Regions from separate parts of the Streptomyces sp. NPDC002520 genome, predicted to be linked through region 1. Evidence: riboswitches for the same ligand, from Rfam matches in the RefSeq annotation. Region 1 holds a riboswitch; each other region holds the start of a gene.
What was found. A riboswitch is a leader RNA that binds a small molecule or an ion and turns the genes downstream of it on or off. The one in region 1 is predicted to bind cobalamin.
Positions count from the first base shown of each region.

Region 2: another riboswitch for cobalamin. It lies ahead of ACWD5D_RS38245 (cobalamin biosynthesis protein); the one in region 1 lies ahead of ACWD5D_RS33345 (ribonucleoside-diphosphate reductase subunit alpha).
Region 3: another riboswitch for cobalamin. It lies ahead of ACWD5D_RS00235 (CbtB domain-containing protein); the one in region 1 lies ahead of ACWD5D_RS33345 (ribonucleoside-diphosphate reductase subunit alpha).
Region 4: another riboswitch for cobalamin. It lies ahead of ACWD5D_RS17295 (HoxN/HupN/NixA family nickel/cobalt transporter); the one in region 1 lies ahead of ACWD5D_RS33345 (ribonucleoside-diphosphate reductase subunit alpha).

Region 1 covers NZ_JBSFXG010000032.1:31,663-35,776, reverse strand. Annotated here, with positions in the region: gene ACWD5D_RS33345 (ribonucleoside-diphosphate reductase subunit alpha) at 1-1,556, opposite strand, end outside; cobalamin riboswitch at 1,683-1,826, opposite strand; gene mctP (monocarboxylate uptake permease MctP) at 1,976-3,592, opposite strand; gene ACWD5D_RS33335 (DUF3311 domain-containing protein) at 3,589-3,855, opposite strand; gene ACWD5D_RS33330 (GntR family transcriptional regulator) at 3,992-4,114, opposite strand, start outside.
Region 2 covers NZ_JBSFXG010000044.1:7,083-11,196, reverse strand. Annotated here, with positions in the region: gene ACWD5D_RS38250 (cobyric acid synthase) at 1-1,462, opposite strand, end outside; gene ACWD5D_RS38245 (cobalamin biosynthesis protein) at 1,459-2,412, opposite strand; cobalamin riboswitch at 2,511-2,652, opposite strand; gene ACWD5D_RS38240 (hypothetical protein) at 2,811-3,038, opposite strand; gene ACWD5D_RS38235 (anion permease) at 3,073-4,114, opposite strand, start outside.
Region 3 covers NZ_JBSFXG010000001.1:50,382-54,495, reverse strand. Annotated here, with positions in the region: gene ACWD5D_RS00245 (histidine phosphatase family protein) at 1-322, shown strand, start outside; gene ACWD5D_RS00240 (CbtA family protein) at 441-1,199, opposite strand; gene ACWD5D_RS00235 (CbtB domain-containing protein) at 1,221-1,442, opposite strand; cobalamin riboswitch at 1,478-1,628, opposite strand; gene ACWD5D_RS00230 (DUF6204 family protein) at 1,766-2,125, shown strand; gene ACWD5D_RS00225 (MarR family winged helix-turn-helix transcriptional regulator) at 2,179-2,637, shown strand; gene ACWD5D_RS00220 (hypothetical protein) at 2,898-4,114, shown strand, end outside.
Region 4 covers NZ_JBSFXG010000010.1:214,101-218,214, forward strand. Annotated here, with positions in the region: gene ACWD5D_RS17270 (glucose 1-dehydrogenase) at 1-81, shown strand, start outside; gene ACWD5D_RS17275 (carboxymuconolactone decarboxylase family protein) at 145-465, shown strand; gene ACWD5D_RS17280 ((R)-mandelonitrile lyase) at 513-926, shown strand; gene ACWD5D_RS17285 (superoxide dismutase) at 1,318-1,926, shown strand; gene ACWD5D_RS17290 (ArsR/SmtB family transcription factor) at 1,956-2,315, opposite strand; cobalamin riboswitch at 2,396-2,604, shown strand; gene ACWD5D_RS17295 (HoxN/HupN/NixA family nickel/cobalt transporter) at 2,633-3,742, shown strand; gene ACWD5D_RS17300 (hypothetical protein) at 3,767-3,982, opposite strand.

The DNA.
Region 1 (4,114 bases):
GCGCCGAGGCCCACGGGACGCCACTTGGCGTTGGAGCGGCCCGCCTGCTCGGTCGGGTAGAAGTTGATGTCCACGACGCGGTCGAGGAAGGTCACGGCGGTGCGGACCGTCTCGTCCAGCCGCTCCCAGTCGATGTCGCCGGCCGCCGTGTCGACGAAGGCACCCAGGTTCACCGAGCCCAGGTTGCAGACCGCCGTCTCCCCGTCGTCGGTGACCTCCAGGATCTCCGTGCAGAGGTTGGAGGAGTGGACGACGTGGCCCGGCAGGGCCGTCTGGTTGGCGGTGCGGTTGGCGGCGTCCTTGAAGGTCATCCAGCCGTTGCCGGTCTGCGCGAGGGTGCGCATCATGCGGCCGTACAGGTCACGGGCCGGGATGGTCTTCTTCGCGAGCCCGGCCTCCTCCGCCTTGCGGTAGGCGGCGTCGAACTCCTCGCCCCACAGGTCGACCAGCTCGGGCACGTCCGCCGGGGAGAACAGCGACCACTGCCCGTCGGCGTTGACCCGGCGCATGAACTCGTCCGGGATCCAGTGCGCGAGGTTCAGGTTGTGCGTACGCCGGGCGTCCTCACCGGTGTTGTCGCGCAGCTCCAGGAACTCCTCGATGTCGGAGTGCCAGGTCTCCAGGTAGACCGCGGCGGCGCCCTTGCGCCGGCCGCCCTGGTTCACGGCGGCCACCGAGGCGTCGAGGGTCTTCAGGAACGGGACGATGCCGTTGGAGTGCCCGTTGGTGCCCCGGATCAGCGAACCGCGCGCCCGGACGCGGGAGTACGACAGACCGATGCCGCCGGCGTGCTTCGAGAGGCGGGCGACCTGGTGGTAGCGGTCGTAGATGGAGTCCAGCTCGTCCAGCGGGGAGTCGAGGAGGTAGCAGGACGACATCTGGGGGTGCCGCGTACCGGAGTTGAAGAGCGTGGGCGAGGAGGGCAGGTAGTCGAGGCGGCTCATCAGGCCGTAGAGCGCGGCGACCTCGTCGAGGGCGCGCACGGTGTCGTCCTCGGCCAGACCGCTCGCCACCCGCAGCATGAAGTGCTGGGGCGTCTCGATCACCTGACGGGTGAGCGGGTGGCGCAGCAGGTAGCGGCTGTGCAGGGTGCGCAGGCCGAAGTAGCCGAAGCGGTCGTCGGCGGCCGGGTCGACCAGCGCGTTCAGTCGCTCGGCGTGCAGCCGCACGAACGCGGCGGTGCGGTCGGCGACGAGACCCTCGCGATGGCCCACGGCCACCGACTCGGTGAAGGAGGTCACGCCCTGCGAGGCGGCCTCCGCGCGGATCGAGAGGGTCAGCAGGCGGGCGGCCAGCCGCGAGTAGGCGGGGTCCTCGGAGATCAGGCCGGCGGCGGCCTCCGTGGCGAGTTCGCGCAGTTCCGCGGCGACGTCGGAGTCCGCCCGCGCCGACCGGCCGCGCAGCGCGGCGGCGGCGACCCGGCCGGGGTCGGCGTCGGGCAGGTCGGCGGTCAGCTCGGTCAGGGTCCGCAGCAGCGCGGCACCGGGACCGTCGGTCTCCACCGGGGCCTCGGTCGCCGGGATGGCTGAAGCCGGATCGGCTGGCGCGATGGTCACGTGGGGCTCTCCCTCGCTCGGCACAGGGCCTGGCGGAGGGCAGGGGGCAGCCACGAGCGCGCACGGCGTCGCGTCCACCGGCCCACTCCACGAGGCCCGGACGTCTGAAGGCACCCGAGCCGGGCGGCCGGGTGCGCGCTGCCGACAGGTCCTCGGACTGACTCCTGTGCGACGCTCTCCGTCGTGCGGGCGGACGTGCACAAGTACACCGTTGCGGGACAGTTCCGGATTCGCACCGGATTCCCCTGTGGCGACAGCGAGGATGAGCATACATCTAGTGCCGGGCTGTCGTGGCACCCCCAGATGTTGTGTCTGTTGTGTGTTGTGCTGGCTTCAGAGTGTCAACTTGTGTATGACGGCGGGCAAGAGGAAGCGGGCCGCCGTGGGTTCGTCCCCCGGCGGCCCGCTGCGGGTGTGCCCTAGTGGGCGGCGCCCGTCAGTTCCGTCTCCACGCCCGCGTCGCCCGCGTCCGCCGTGTAGTCCTGCGGCCGGGTCTCGTCGATGCCCTCGGGGGCCTTCACGGCCTTGAGGACGAGGGTGAGGACCACCGTGACGGCGACGTTCAGGACGAACGCCGTGAGACCGATGTAGCCGATCTCGCCGATGCCGGGGATCTCCTTCGCCGAGCCGCCGAAGTGCTTCTGGGTCGGGGAGGCGACCCCGTACGCGGCGACCGTGCCGTAGACCATGCCGACCGCCCAGCCCGCGAGCAGGGCCCAGCGGTGGAACCACCGGGTGAACAGGCCGCCGACCAGCGCGGGGAAGGTCTGCAGGATCCAGATGCCGCCCAGCAGCTGGAAGTTGATGGCGACCGTCTTGTCCATGGTGAGGACGAAGACCAGGGCGCCGACCTTCACCAGCAGCGAGACGAACTTGGAGACCTGGGCCTCCTGCTTCGGCGTGGCGTCCGGCTTGATGAAGTCCTTGTAGATGTTGCGGGTGAAGAGGTTCGCCGCCGCGATGGACATGATCGCCGCGGGGACCAGGGCGCCGATGCCGATGGCCGCGAAGGCCACGCCCGCGAACCAGTCCGGGAACATGTTCTCGAACAGCTGCGGGATCGCCAGCTGGCCGTTGGTGACGTTCACGCCGGCCGCGATCGCCATGAAGCCCAGCAGGGCCAGCAGGCCGAGCATGAGCGAGTACAGGGGCAGGAGCGTGGTGTTGCGGCGGATCACCTCACGGCTCCTGGACGACAGGGTCGCGGTGATCGAGTGCGGGTACATGAACAGCGCGAGGGCCGAGCCGAGCGCCAGCGTGGCGTACGTCCACTGGCCGGCCTCCGGCGGGGCGAGCGCGCCGCGCGGCTTGCCGGTGGCCGGGTTGACCTGGCTGAACGCCTGACCGGCCTTGGCGAAGACGTCGTCGAAGCCGCCCAGCTTGATCGGGATGTAGATGATCGCCACCGCGATGACGACGTAGATCAGCGTGTCCTTCACGAACGCGATCAGGGCCGGGGCGCGCAGACCCGAGGAGTAGGTGTAGGCCGCGAGGACACCGAAGGCGATGAGCAGCGGCAGGTCCTTCACGAACCAGTTGGTGTTCTCCCCGCCGCCGACGCCCATCACGTCCAGGACGGCCTGGATGCCGACGAGCTGGAGCGCGATGTACGGCATCGTCGCGAGGATGCCGGTGACGGCCACCGCCAGCGACAGGCCCTTCGAGCCGAACCGTCCGCGCACGAAGTCGGAGGTCGTGACGTACCCGTGGCGGTGCGAGACCGACCACAGGCGCGGCAGGAAGGTGAAGATCAGCGGGTAGACCAGGATCGTGTACGGCACCGCGAAGAAGCCGGCCGCGCCCGCCGCGTAGATCGCCGCCGGTACGGCGACGAAGGTGTACGCCGTGTACAGGTCGCCGCCGAGCAGGAACCAGGTGATCCAGGTGCCGAAGGACCGGCCGCCGAGCCCCCACTCGTCCAGGGAGTGCTCGTTGTCGGCCTTGCGCCAGCGTGCGGCGAGGAAGCCCATGACCGTGACGGCCAGGAAGAAGAAGATGAAGACGCCGAGCGCGACGCCGTTGACGCCGTTCTTCACTTCGCCGCACCCCCGCCCCGGGTGGCCCTGCGGGCACGCTGGTCACGCTGCCAGAGCTGGTGGGCGACCATGGTGAGGGCGGTCGAGATCAGCACCCAGAGCATCTGGTACCAGTAGAAGAACGGGATCCCGATGAACGTCGGGTCCGTCTTGGCGTACGAGCCGACCCACAGCATCGCCACGAACGGCACGGCGAGACACAGGGCGATGACGACGCGGACCGGTGTTACCACCGGTGGTCTCACTTCAGGTGTTTCCGACATGCCACGGCTCCGTCCCCTCGGTGCTCACCTGTGCAATGCGCAGGCAATCTAGGTGACGGCGTCGTGGAAGCGAAAGACCTCGTCCGGATATCGGTATGCCGATTCGGCGCGCACGGCGTGAAGACGCCGACTCCCCTCAGTCCACAGGCCTCTTGAGGCGGGCGACGAACTTGTACCGGTCCCCTCGGTAGACCGAGCGCACCCACTCCACCGGCTTGCCCTCGCGGTCCACGGAGTGGCGGGAGAGCATCAGCATCGG
Region 2 (4,114 bases), on a different contig from region 1:
CGTCCGTGTCCGCGTGCTGTTCGATCAGGTCGCCGAGCCGGTCGAGCTGCTCCTCGCGCAGCGCGGCGAACGAGGTGTCCGGGGCCGGCACGAAGCGGCGCCCCGCGGCGGCGGCCACCTCGCGCAGGAACGCCCGCCGGAAGCCGTCCGACTCCAGCGAACCGTGCCAGTGCGTGCCCCAGGTGTGGCCGACCCGGCAGCCGTCCAGGCTGTGCCCTTTGCCGTCGGAGATGAACGCATCCCCGCCGAGGACTTCGGCGACCCCGTGGTGGATCTCGTACCCCTCGACCCGCTCGCCGAGAGCCTCCCCGGCCGGGCGGGTCAGGGTCTTCTCGCGGGCGAACCGCACCCGCACGGGCAGCACCCCGAGGCCGGGGACGGCGCCGGCGCGCGACTCGACGTCGTCCTCGATGTGCTCGCCGAGCACCTGGAAGCCGCCGCAGATGCCCAGGACCGGGCGCCCCTCTGCGGCCCTGCGGACCAGCGCGTCGGCGAGACCCCGCTCGCGCAGCCACTCCAGCGCCCGTACGGTCCCGCGCGTGCCCGGGACCACCGCCAGGTCCGCGTCCGCCAGTTCCTCCGGCCGGTCCACGAACCGCACGACGACGCCCGGTTCGGCGGCCAGCGCGTCCACGTCGGTGAAGTTGGACATGAGCGGGATCGCGCAGACGGCGACCCGCAGCACGTCCTCGCCGTGCGGCGGGGCGACCGTGGACTCGCGGACGGTGCCGCGCAGCGACACCCTCAGGCCGTCCTCCTCGTCGATGCCGAGCCCGTGCCGGAACGGCAGCACGCCGTAGGTGTGCCGCCCGGTGAGCCCGTGCAGCATGTCCAGGCCGGGCTCCAGCAGCGACACGTCGCCCCGGAACTTGTTGACCAGGAAGCCCGCGACCATCTCCTGGTCCTCGGGCGAGAGCAGGGCGACGGTCCCGAAGAAGGAGGCGAAGACACCGCCGCGGTCGATGTCGCCGACGACGAGGACGGGCAGCCGCGCGTTCCGCGCGATCCCCATGTTGACGATGTCCGTGCGCCGCAGATTGATCTCGGCGGGCGAACCGGCCCCCTCACAGATCACCGCGTCATACGTGCCCCGCAACTCGGCCAGGCAGTCCAGCACGGTGCCGAGCAGCTGCTGCTGGCGCCCGCCGTGGTAGCCGCGCGCGCTCATCTCGCCCACCGGTTTGCCCAGCAGCACCACTTGACTGCTCTGCTCACCGCCCGGCTTGAGCAGCACGGGGTTCATCAGCGCGGTCGGCTCGATCCGGCACGCCTGGGCCTGCATGGCCTGCGCGCGGCCGATCTCCGCGCCCTCGCGGGTCACGAAGGAGTTGAGGGACATGTTCTGCGCCTTGAAGGGCGCCACCTTGACGCCCTGGCGCACCAGCCACCGGCAGATCCCGGCCGTCACGACGCTCTTGCCGGCGTCGGAGGTGGTGCCGGCGACGAGGAGACCACCGTTCACTCGCCCCGTCCTTTCAGGTTCTTGAGGAGGACGCGCGCGGCCACCGTGGTGCCGAGCGCGAGCAGGCCGACGCGCCGGGACAGCCGTACCGCCCGGTCGATGTCGGTGACGCGGACGGCGCGCCCGGCGCCCCCGTTGAGCACGGGCCGGTGTTCGACGCGCCCGCCGTAGGACAGCGTCCCGCCGAGGCGCACCCCGAGGGCGCCCGCGAACGACGCCTCGACGGGACCGGCGTTGGGGCTCGGATGGCTCGCCGCGTCCGCCTTCCATGCCCGTACGGCACCGCGCGGATCGGGTCCGGCGAGCGTGGCCAGTACGGCGGTCAGCCGGGCCCCCGGCCAGCCGGCGACGTCGTCCAGGCGGGCGGAGGCCCAGCCGTAGCGCCGGAAGCGGGGGGACTTGTGGCCCACCATCGCGTCCAGGGTGTTGACCGCCCGGAACCCGAGCAGCCCCGGCACCCCGCCGACCGCTCCCCACACCAGTGCGCCCACGACGGCGTCGGAGGTGTTCTCGGCGACCGACTCGACCACCGCACGGGCGATCCCGTCGGCGTCGAGGGCCTGCGGGTCCCGGCCGCACAGGTGCGGCAGCCGCGCACGGGCGGCCGCCACGTCCCCGGCCTGAAGGGCACGCCCGACGGTCCGGGCCTCCCGGGCCAGCGAGGTGCCCCCGACGACGGCCCACGTGGCGGCGGCGGTCAGCGCGACGGTCGCGGCGGGGGAGCGGCGCACGGCGCGCTCGGCCACGACACCCAGCGCGACGGCGCCTCCGGCGCACACGGCGGTGTGCAGCGCACCCCAGCCGCGGTGGTCGTGCCACAACGCGCCTTCCACGGCGCCGGCCGCACGCCCGAACACGGCGACGGGATGCCCGCGGCGCGGATCGCCGAGGAGCAGGTCGCCCAGGAGGCCGGCGGCGGCGCCGTACGCGTACGAGCGATCGGCACCCATCGGCTCAGCCGGCCGTGGGCGAAGGCGCAGTCCTGGTACGGGTTCTCGATCGGCAGCCGAGCATGGCGATATGTCCTCACTCAGGGTGTCCACGCCCTGGTTCGACGAGACCGGCGGCGAGAGTTCCTGGCTCCCGGGGTTTCTACCCCGGTGACAGTGGCGGGACCGCGCCGGATTCGCACCGGCTTCCTCTTCTGCCGCCGTACATGGCCCCGGCAGTCCACCACGCCCCCGGAAGAGCCGTCAACTTGCCGTTGACCTGCGTGGGGAGAGTGTGCCGAGCCCCACATCGGCGCCGGTCGCGCGATGTGGGGGCACGCGAAAGACTCCGCCCCCCGAACACTTCGGGGGCGGAGTCTTCCGGACGGTCGGTCAGGTCCGGGCCGTGGACCCGGGGTTCAGGCCTTGACCACGATCAGGTAGATGCCGTACGCCACGGCGGCCGCGCAGGCGGCGAAGCAGATGTACGCGCCGGTCACCGCGAGCGCCGCCGAGTTGCCCTGCGCCGCGGCCTTCTCCCGGCGGGAGAGGCCGGTGACACCGAGGGTGAACAGGGCCACCAGGCCGACGGTCGCCACGAGGCTGACACCGAAGACGGAGCCGATGGCCGCCCAGTCGATCTTCATGGGGATGCTTCCTTCAGGTACCGGGTGCTCGGGGTCAGACCGTGGCGGCCGGCGGGGTCGCCGGGGCCGGGTCGGCGATGGCCGGAGCCGCGATGGTGGCCGTCAGGCCCTCGCCGACCGTGCCGGCGGGGGGCGGGGTCACCGCGGCGATGGCGGTGGTCACCACGCCGGCGGGCTCGGTGGTGCCGTCGTGGGTGACGTTGGTGTGGTCGACGACCTCGCGGCGGGAGACCTTCCAGATCGTGGCGCTGGCGGCGACGAGGAAGACGGCGACGAGCCCGGTGCCCCAGTCGCCCAGGTCCGTCACGGACTCGGCGCCCGCGGCGACCAGGGCGGCGGCCGGGAGGGTCAGCACCCAGGCGATGAACATCCGGGTCGCGGTGGACCAGCGGACCACGCCACCCTTGCGGCCGAGGCCCGCACCCATCACCGAGCCGGAGACGACGTGCGTGGTGGAGAGGGAGAAGCCCAGGTGCGAGGAGGCCAGGATGGCCGTGGCGGCGCTGGTCTGCGCGGCGAAGCCCTGCTGCGGCTCCAGGTCGGTCAGGCCCTTGCCCATGGTGCGGATGATGCGCCAGCCGCCGATGTAGGTGCCGAGCGCGATGGCCAGACCCGCGGAGAGGATCACCCAGGTGGGAGGGTTGGAACCGGGGGCGATCGTGCCGCCCGCGACGAGCGCGAGGGTGATGATGCCCATCGTCTTCTGCGCGTCGTTGGTGCCGTGGGCGAGGGAGACCAGGCCGGCGGAGGCGATCTGGCCGGCGCGGTAGCCCTTGCGGGTGGCCTCGCCGCCGGCGTTCCTGCCGATGCCGTAGGAGAAGCGGGTGGCGAGCATCGCCGCGAGACCGGCCACGAGCGGTGCGGCGACCGCCGGGAGCAGAACCTTGGTGACCAGGACGTCACCGTGGACGGCGCCGAAGCCGGCGGAGGCGACGGTGGCCCCGACCAGGCCGCCCATCAAGGCGTGCGAGGAGCTGGAGGGCAGTCCCACCAGCCAGGTCAGCAGGTTCCAGAGGATCGCGCCGGTGAGGGCGGCGAAGATGACCTCGGGACGAATGCCGTTCTCATCGACGAGA
Region 3 (4,114 bases), on a different contig from region 1:
GGTCGGTGCCGAAGAGCCCGAATCGGTGGCTCGCTGGCTGGCCGACCCGGACGCCGCACCGCATGGCGGGGAATCGGTACGGGAGTTGTGCGCGCGGGTCGTCCGTTGGTGGGAAGCGGCGGGGTCGGGCGACGGAGGGACGGTCGCCGTGGTGGAGCCGGAGGTCGTACGGGCTGTGGTGGCGCACGTGTTGGGAGCACCCGCGTCCGCGTTCTGGCGCGTCGACGTCCCGCCGCTCACGGCAACGGAGTTCACCGGCCGGTCCGGGCGCTGGAACATGCGGGTGGGGCACGTCCTCGCCGCGTCGAAGGACGTCGTATGACGGGTGCCCGGAGCGTCCCGTCCCGGTGGCGACGAGCGCCTGCGCCGGTTCCCCGAGAGCGTGAAAAGGCCCCCGGACGGTCATCCGTCCCCGAGGGCCCTCTCTCATGTCCTGAAGGTCAGTGCGCGGCCGGCACCGCCCGCCCCGACGCGGAGGTCGCGGGCTTCGGGTTCAGCAGTCGTTCGGCCAACTCGCCGAAGAGCAGGCCGAAACCGCCCCAGAGGACGGCCTGGACGGCCAGGGCCGACAGCCGGAACCGCCACAGCAGGGTGGCCGGGAATTCCTTCGGCACCTCGTTGACGGCCGGAAGGAAGGCGTAGGCCAGACCGATCACCAGGAGGAAGCCGGCCACCGCGACGACGGTGGCGTACCAGGTGCCCAGCCGGGGTGCGAGCCGCTTGCCCAGGATGGTGGCGGCGACCGCGAGCAGCACGCTGAGCAGCATCATCAGGAAGTACAGGCCGGTCCGCTTGCCGATGGTGTCGGGGTCTCCGACCGACGGCGGGTTGGCCGGGTACTTCAGGAACGGCACGACGTAGACGGCGAGCAGAGCGCAGCCGGACAGCAGCAGCGCGGTCGCCCGCGGGGAGAAGCGGCCCACGCGGCCGAGCGCGACGCAGAAGGCGAGCGCGGCGACGCCGCCGAAGGCGACTCCGTAGACCAGGACACCGGTGGCGAGACCGGCGGTGGACTGCAGGGAACGCGAGACGACTTCCATCTCGTGCTCGTGGGCGTGGGCATGGGCTTCCTCGAAGCCGATCGCGCTGTCGATGTTCGGCTCACCGAGGAAGTACGCGACGCCGAGGGCGAGCACGCCGGCACCGAGGCCGGCGAGCATGCCCCGCACGAGCAGATTTCTTACCGTTGCGGAGTTCATGACGGGTGCGGCGTCCCCGGCTCAGTGGCAGGGGAAACCGAGCAGGTGGCGGCCGTCGTGCAGCCACTCGTGAACATCCGTGCCGTTGAACACGGAGGTGGCGCCCTGCTCGGCGCCGACGAAGTACAGCAGGACCAGCATCAGGACACCGAAGAAGACCGCCCACGGGGCGATGGTCTTCAGCGGCAGCGTGGCGGGTACGACGGGGGTGGTGGCTGTCGGCTGGGCGACGGTCTGCGCCATGGCAGGACCTCCTCTGGGAGTTCGCGTCCCATCTCGGTGGTGCACAGGACGACGGCCACGGGTCTGACTCACGAAACACCCCCCTTGGAGGGCGCCTCGCACACAGTGGCGCGACCGTGCCGGGCTCTCACCGGCTTCCGTCGTACCGTCGTCGATATCGGACAGACCGTACCGCGTGACGAGTGCATGGCCAAGACCGCACCAACTGACGCGATCTTGCTCTCGCGCCAGTGACCCGTCGGTGACCCATCGGGCGGCAGGCGGGCCGTCCGGTGCCGGAAACCCGGTGGAGCCGCGACGCACGCTCTGCCTAAGGTCGCGGGATGAGTACTCGTACCTTCCGTATCACCGTCCGCGGCGCCTTCGACGACCTCGGCGACGCGCAGCGGGCCGAGTTGCTGGCCGACGCCGCCGAGCACGACGTGCTGCACTCCGCCTACACGCCCGAAGGGCATCTCAGCTACGACATCGCCGCCCGGCCGGCCTTCGTCTTCCGCTTCTCGGACACCGGGGAGGAAGAGGAGGACATCCTGGAGGCGACGGAACGGGCCGAGGAGGCGGCGAAGGCGTGGCTGACCGAGCGTGGCTACGGCTTCAAGAACCTCCGCTCCAGCGCCGAGGACCTCTCGCAGGCGCCCCTGGGGAAGCGGCAGCGACGCAACGCGCGCATCAGGGGCGCATAAACTTGAGTACTCAAGGAGTAGGCAATGAATCGAGGAGCGGGAAATGACCGGCAATGACTGACGCGCTGGACGCGTCGTTGCGGCTGATGCGGGCGCAGGCCGCACTCGTACGGCGCTTCGACGCGAGCCTGGGTGGGCTGCACGGGGTGAGCCTGGCCGACTTCACGCTGCTGCTGCGGCTCGGCCAGGCGCCGGGCGGCCGGATGCGCAGAGTCGATCTGGCCGAGGCACTGGGGCTGACCGCCTCCGGGGTGACCCGAGGGCTGGCGCCCCTGGAGCGGATCGGACTGGTGACCCGCGAGGCTGACGCCCGTGACGCGCGCGTGGCCTACGCCTCGCTGACCGACACCGGACGGCGACTGCTGACGGAGATGCGGCGCACGGCCGAGGAGACCGCCGCCGAGTTCTTCACCGCACCACCCTGGGGCGAGGGGGACATCGGACTGCTCTCCACCCTGCTGACCCGCCTCGGCGGCACTGGTCTGCCCGGCCTCGGTGGCCCGCCCCGATGATCCCCTGCCGCGATCCCCTGCCGCATTCGGAATCCGGCCACAAGATGACCTGAACTCGCCGTGTTTCAGGTCACGTTGAGATGTGATCGGATTGTGAGGGGTACGTGCGCGCAGGCATGGCATGCTCATGCCTCACCACTGAGTTACCGACCGGTTCTACCTCACGGTAGCCGGGCCTGTGGTCATTCTTCGCCCGCCACGGGCCTGTGGTGTTTCTTCGCCACCCCCCACTCCACACAGGACTGACCTTGCGCAGACCCATGAGGCACAGGCGTGCCCTGCTGCCCGCCTTCGCCGTGACCACTCTCCTCGTCGCCGCCGGCTGTTCCTCGCCCGCACCGCATACCGAGCGGGCCGCGGCAGGGCACGGCAAAGAGATCCGGGCCACCGACGGCCACGCCGCCGGCCAGAACCACTCGCTCACCGTCGCGGCGGCCCCCGACGCGGCCGCGACCGCCACCGCAGGCCCGGCCGGCTCGGGTACGCGGGCGCACAAGACCACGCTGACCGTCAGCTCGTACGACAGCCGCAGCCGGCGTGCCGTCATCGCCAACGGCGGTGCCGGAAAAACGACTTCGCCCATCTCTCCTTCCTCCCCTTCCTCCCCTTCATCCCCTTCCTCTCCATCCTCCGCCGCCCCCTCCGCCTCCCCGGCCGCGCCTCACGGGGCCGCCGTGGGCGACGTCATCGCCAGCGCCCCGGCGCCCGGCGCACCCGACGGACTGCTGGCCCGGGTCACCAAGGTGATCGGCGAATCGGACCAGGGCACGGAGGTGCAGACCGAACCGGCCGACCTCAACGCCGTGTTGGGCGACGACACGGCCAAGGGCACCGTGCCGGTCAACCCCTCATCCTTCGCCGTTGACAAGCTGCTGCCCGACGTGAAGGTCTCCTGGTCCAAGGCGGGTGACGTGCACGTCGGACCCAAGGGCGCCACAGTGCCGCTCGGCAGCCTCCGGCTCGACGTCGGCGCCACGGTGCCGACGTCCGAGGACGCCCCTGCCTCGGCCACCGCCTCGGTGTCCGGGTTCGTGCAGGTGGCCCCGCAGGTCGACTTCACCTACGACGGCACGGGCACCGACGCCGCGCCGAGCTCGGCGTACCTGGGCGTGTCCGGCGACTGGACCTCCGGCTGGGCGGTGAAGGGCCGCGCGGCGGCCACCGCCGCCCCGCTGCGGATCCCGTTCGCCAAGCTGCACGCCGACCCCGTGCTCCAGGTAGGCGCGGTCCCCGTGGTCGTCAACCTCGACCTGACCTGCTATGTCCAGATCAACGGCGACGGGCACGTCACCGTCGACGTGGAGCAGGCCATCAAGGGTGGCTTCAAGGCCGGCGGCACCTTCGGCGCGGCCCAGGGGTGGTCACCGGTCAGCTCCGCCGACATGACGAGTGCGCCGGTACGGGCCTCCCTGACCACCGGCGGGAAGGTGACAACGGCCCTCGGCGCCGAGGCCTCGGTCGGCCTCTACGGCAGCGT
Region 4 (4,114 bases), on a different contig from region 1:
GTCCTGTGGTTGTGCAGCCCCGGCGCCGGCTTCGTCGTCGGCGTCGCGCTGCCCGTCGACGGCGGCTACGTCGCCCAGTGACCACCGAGCCGGCGAGCGGCTCCCCCGGTGGGGCCGACCCGATACGCAGCAAGGAGTGACAGCATGCCCAAGCAGTCCGCGCCCAAGGACCTGGAGGCAATCGCACCCAAGCTCGTCGAGGTCACCAACGAGGTGCTCTTCGGTGACGTATGGGAACGTCCCGGGCTCTCACCGCGCGACCGCAGCCTGGTGACCGTCAGTGTCCTCGCCGCGCTCTACCGCAGCGAACAGCTGCCCTATCACCTGGGCGTGGCGCTGGCGAACGGCCTGAGCGTCGAGGAGCTCTCCGAGGCCATCACCCACCTGGCCTTCTACGCCGGCTGGCCCAACGCCATGACCGCGATCAACCAGCTCAAGAAGCTCACCGAAGAGCGCGACTCCTGATACCCGCACACCACTTCCCTGCAGCCGCACAGCAAGGAACCCCTTCCGTGGAAATCGTCACGCAGACCCCGACCGCCAAGGCCCCCGCCGTGCGCTTCACCGGCGACGTCTACCTCAACATGATCGAGGCCCCCGCCGAGCCGGCCCGGCTGGCGACCGCCCTGGTCCGCTTCACCCCCGGTGCCCGCACCAACTGGCACTCCCACGCCAACGGCCAGACCCTCTACATCACCGACGGTGTCGGCCTCGTCGGCACCCGTGACGGCGACGTCGTACGCGTCAGTGCCGGCCAGACCGTCAAGTGCCCGCCCGGTGAGGAGCACTGGCACGGCGGCACCGACACCACGCTCATGGCACACATCGCCATGGTCGTCGGCGATGCTCACGGTGACGGCACCACCTGGCTGGAACCCGTGACCGACGAGCAGTACGCCGCAGCGCTCGCCACCGCCACCCGCTGAGGGCCCCTGGGACGGTCGATGCGCGAGTGATGGGACGCACGCCCGGCCACTCAATCTGTGGCGGTGCCAGGAGGCGTTCTCATGGACACGCGGCGCTCATGAGCGTGAGGCGGCTGAGCAGGTAGTCGTAGAGACCAGGCGTCGCGCCCGCCTCTGATGATCTGCTCGGGGCGGTCGTGCGGCGGGGTCGGCCGGGGCCGGCGGTTGCCGGTGAGAAGACGATCACCTCTCGGGAAGGCCGCACCGCATCAGGTGCCGCGCTGTGCGAAAGCTGACGGGCCGACCCCGCCATCCCTCATGTTGCTGCATTCATTTTGTTGTTGCAAGATCATCGCAATAGAGGTCTAGGCTGTCCCCGGACGATCACCCACCCGGAAAGGGGACGTGCCTGATGGGCACCTACGCGCTTCCTGACCTGCCGTACGACTACTCCGCGCTGGCGCCTGCCATCACCGGGGAGATCCTGGAACTGCATCACGCCAAGCACCACGCCGCCTACGTCAAGGGCGCCAACGACACGCTGGAGCAGCTCGCCGAGGCCCGCGAGAAAGACCAGATCACGCCGACCGGGCTGGTCGGGCTGGAGAAGACGTTCGCCTTCAACCTCTCCGGGCACGTCCTGCACTCGATCTTCTGGCAGAACCTGTCCCCGGACGGCGGCGACCGCCCCGACGGAGCCCTCGCCGGTGCCATCGACGAACACCTCGGCGGCTTCGAGCAGTTCAAGAAGCAGCTCACCGTGGCCACCAGTAGCGTGCAGGGCTCCGGCTGGGGCGTGCTCGCCTGGGAGCCCCTCGGTAAGCGCCTGATCGTGGAGCAGGTCTACGATCACCACGGCAACGTCGGCCAGGGCAGCACCCCGCTCCTGGTCTTCGACGCCTGGGAGCACGCCTACTACCTGCAGTACAAGAACGTCCGCCCCGACTACGTCACCAAGCTGTGGGACCTGGTCAACTGGGAGGACGTCGCCGCCCGTTACAGCGCGGCGGCCGGTGCCTGATCACCTCTGACGGATCGTACGTCCGCCGCTCAGTCGCCGTCGGCGATGCAGTGCTTCAGCAGGTCGGCGGCGACGGGGTCGACGATCCGGTAACGCACCACACGCCCCTCCTTCTCACCCACGACAACGCCTGCGGCGCGGAGCAGGCGGAGGGCCTGGGACACGGCGGGGTCGTTCATACCGGTCGCGACCGCGAGGTCCGAGACGGCGAGGGGTCCTGCTCGGTCCAGGGCCAGAAGGAGGGCGAGGCGTCCAGGGTCGGAGAGCAGGGAGAACCGCTCGGCCCAGGCGTGGACGTGGCCGGGCTCGCCGATGGCGGCGATGGCGTCGCAGACCCGGTGTCCGTCGATGGTGCGGCGGTCGGCGCGCTCGGCGGGGACGAGGTGCATGGGGGCATTCTCCCAGTGGGCCCGATGTGATCTTGAATACCCGCGTGGCTGCGCAGCTATGCAGGGGAAGGCTGCCGCCCCTACGGTTGCGGGGCCGTGGTGTTCGGGAAGACCGGTGACAGTCCCTCGTGGTTCGAGGGGCTCAGGCCGGAGCGGCCCTCGCCACTGTGATCGGGGAGTTTCCGTCCCAGTTGTGCACGGTCACTGTTCGCCGCCAGGGGGATGGGAAGGCCGGGACGGACACGCGTCACCCGTAAGCCAGGAGACCGGCCACGGCATCTCACGAAGTGATCCACGAGGTGCTGGAGCGTGACCGTATGACCCTGCCCACAGGACCCACCGGGCCCACCGAACTCACCACGTTTCAGTGGCGGCGCGAGGACACCGTCCGCACCGCCGGACTCCTGGCGGTGATAGCCGCCCTGCACGTCGTCGCCTTCGGGGTGCTGTTCCTGCTCGTCGTGCCCGGCCACTACGAGATCGGCTCGGAGGCGTTCGGCATGGGGCTCGGTGTGACCGCGTACACGCTGGGGATGCGGCACGCCTTCGACGCCGATCACATCGCCGCGATCGACAACACCACTCGCAAGCTGATGGCCGACGGCAAGCGGCCGGTCTCGGTGGGCTTCTGGTTCGCGCTCGGCCACTCCAGCGTGGTGGTCGTCATGGCCGCCCTGGTCGTGGGCGGCGCACAGCTCGCCGGCACCCTGATGAACGACGACTCCCGTACCCACCAGGTCCTGGGCATCGTCGGCACGACTGTCTCCGGGGCCTTCCTGTATCTCATCGCCGCGCTCAACCTCGTGGCGCTCGCCGGAATCCTGCGGGTCTTCAGGGCGATGCGCTCCGGCACGTACGACGAGGCCGCTCTCGAACAGCACCTGGACTCACGGGGGTTCATGAACCGTGTCCTGGGCCGCTTCACCAAGTCCATCACGCGCCCTGGACAGATGTTCCCGCTCGGCTTCCTCTTCGGCCTCGGCTTCGACACCGCCACCGAGGTCACCCTGATGGTGATGGCGGGCAGCGGCGCGGCGGCCGGCCTGCCCTGGTACGCGCTCCTCTGCCTGCCGCTGCTGTTCGCCGCCGGGATGAGCCTGTTCGACACCCTCGACGGCACCTTCATGAACTTCGCCTACCAGTGGGCCTTCTCCAACCCGGTCCGCAAAGTCTTCTACAACCTCACCATCACCGGCCTGTCCATCGCCGTCGCCTTCCTCATCGGCACCATCGAGCTCGTCGGCGTACTCCACGACAAGTTCGACCTGCGCGACGACGTCACCGGCTGGATCGCCGGGCTGGACTTGGACAACGTCGGCTACATCATCGTCGGGGTGTTCGTTGCCGTGTGGGCCGCGGCGCTGGCGTACTGGCGGCTCGCCAAAGTGGAACAGAGGTGGGCAGCCCGCCTTGCCGAGGGCAGTTGACGTGCGGATCACTTGCCCGCCGTCTCAAGGCAGGGCGATGCCGTCCAGCTTGCCCGCCTTGGCGTCGTCGACCAGGTGGGAGAACTGGTCGGCGCTCATCTGGACGTGCTGGCCGAAGTCGTCGGTCAGCACGATCCGGCGCTCGGCCGGGGCGCTTGGGTCGACGAAGAGCTGGGGACAACCGCAGTCGCATGCTCCGCAGAAGGTCGCCACTGGTTCCAGTTCACTGATGTCGGTCATGCCTCTCCACCTCTGTGGTGCGGGTCTGCGGCGCGTCGGTGTCTGCCGACCGGCGGTCGCGGAGGAATGCTCGGGGGATACCCGGTGCGAGCGGGGCGCACGCGCGCCTCGGCCGGACGCGCGGGGGCGTGG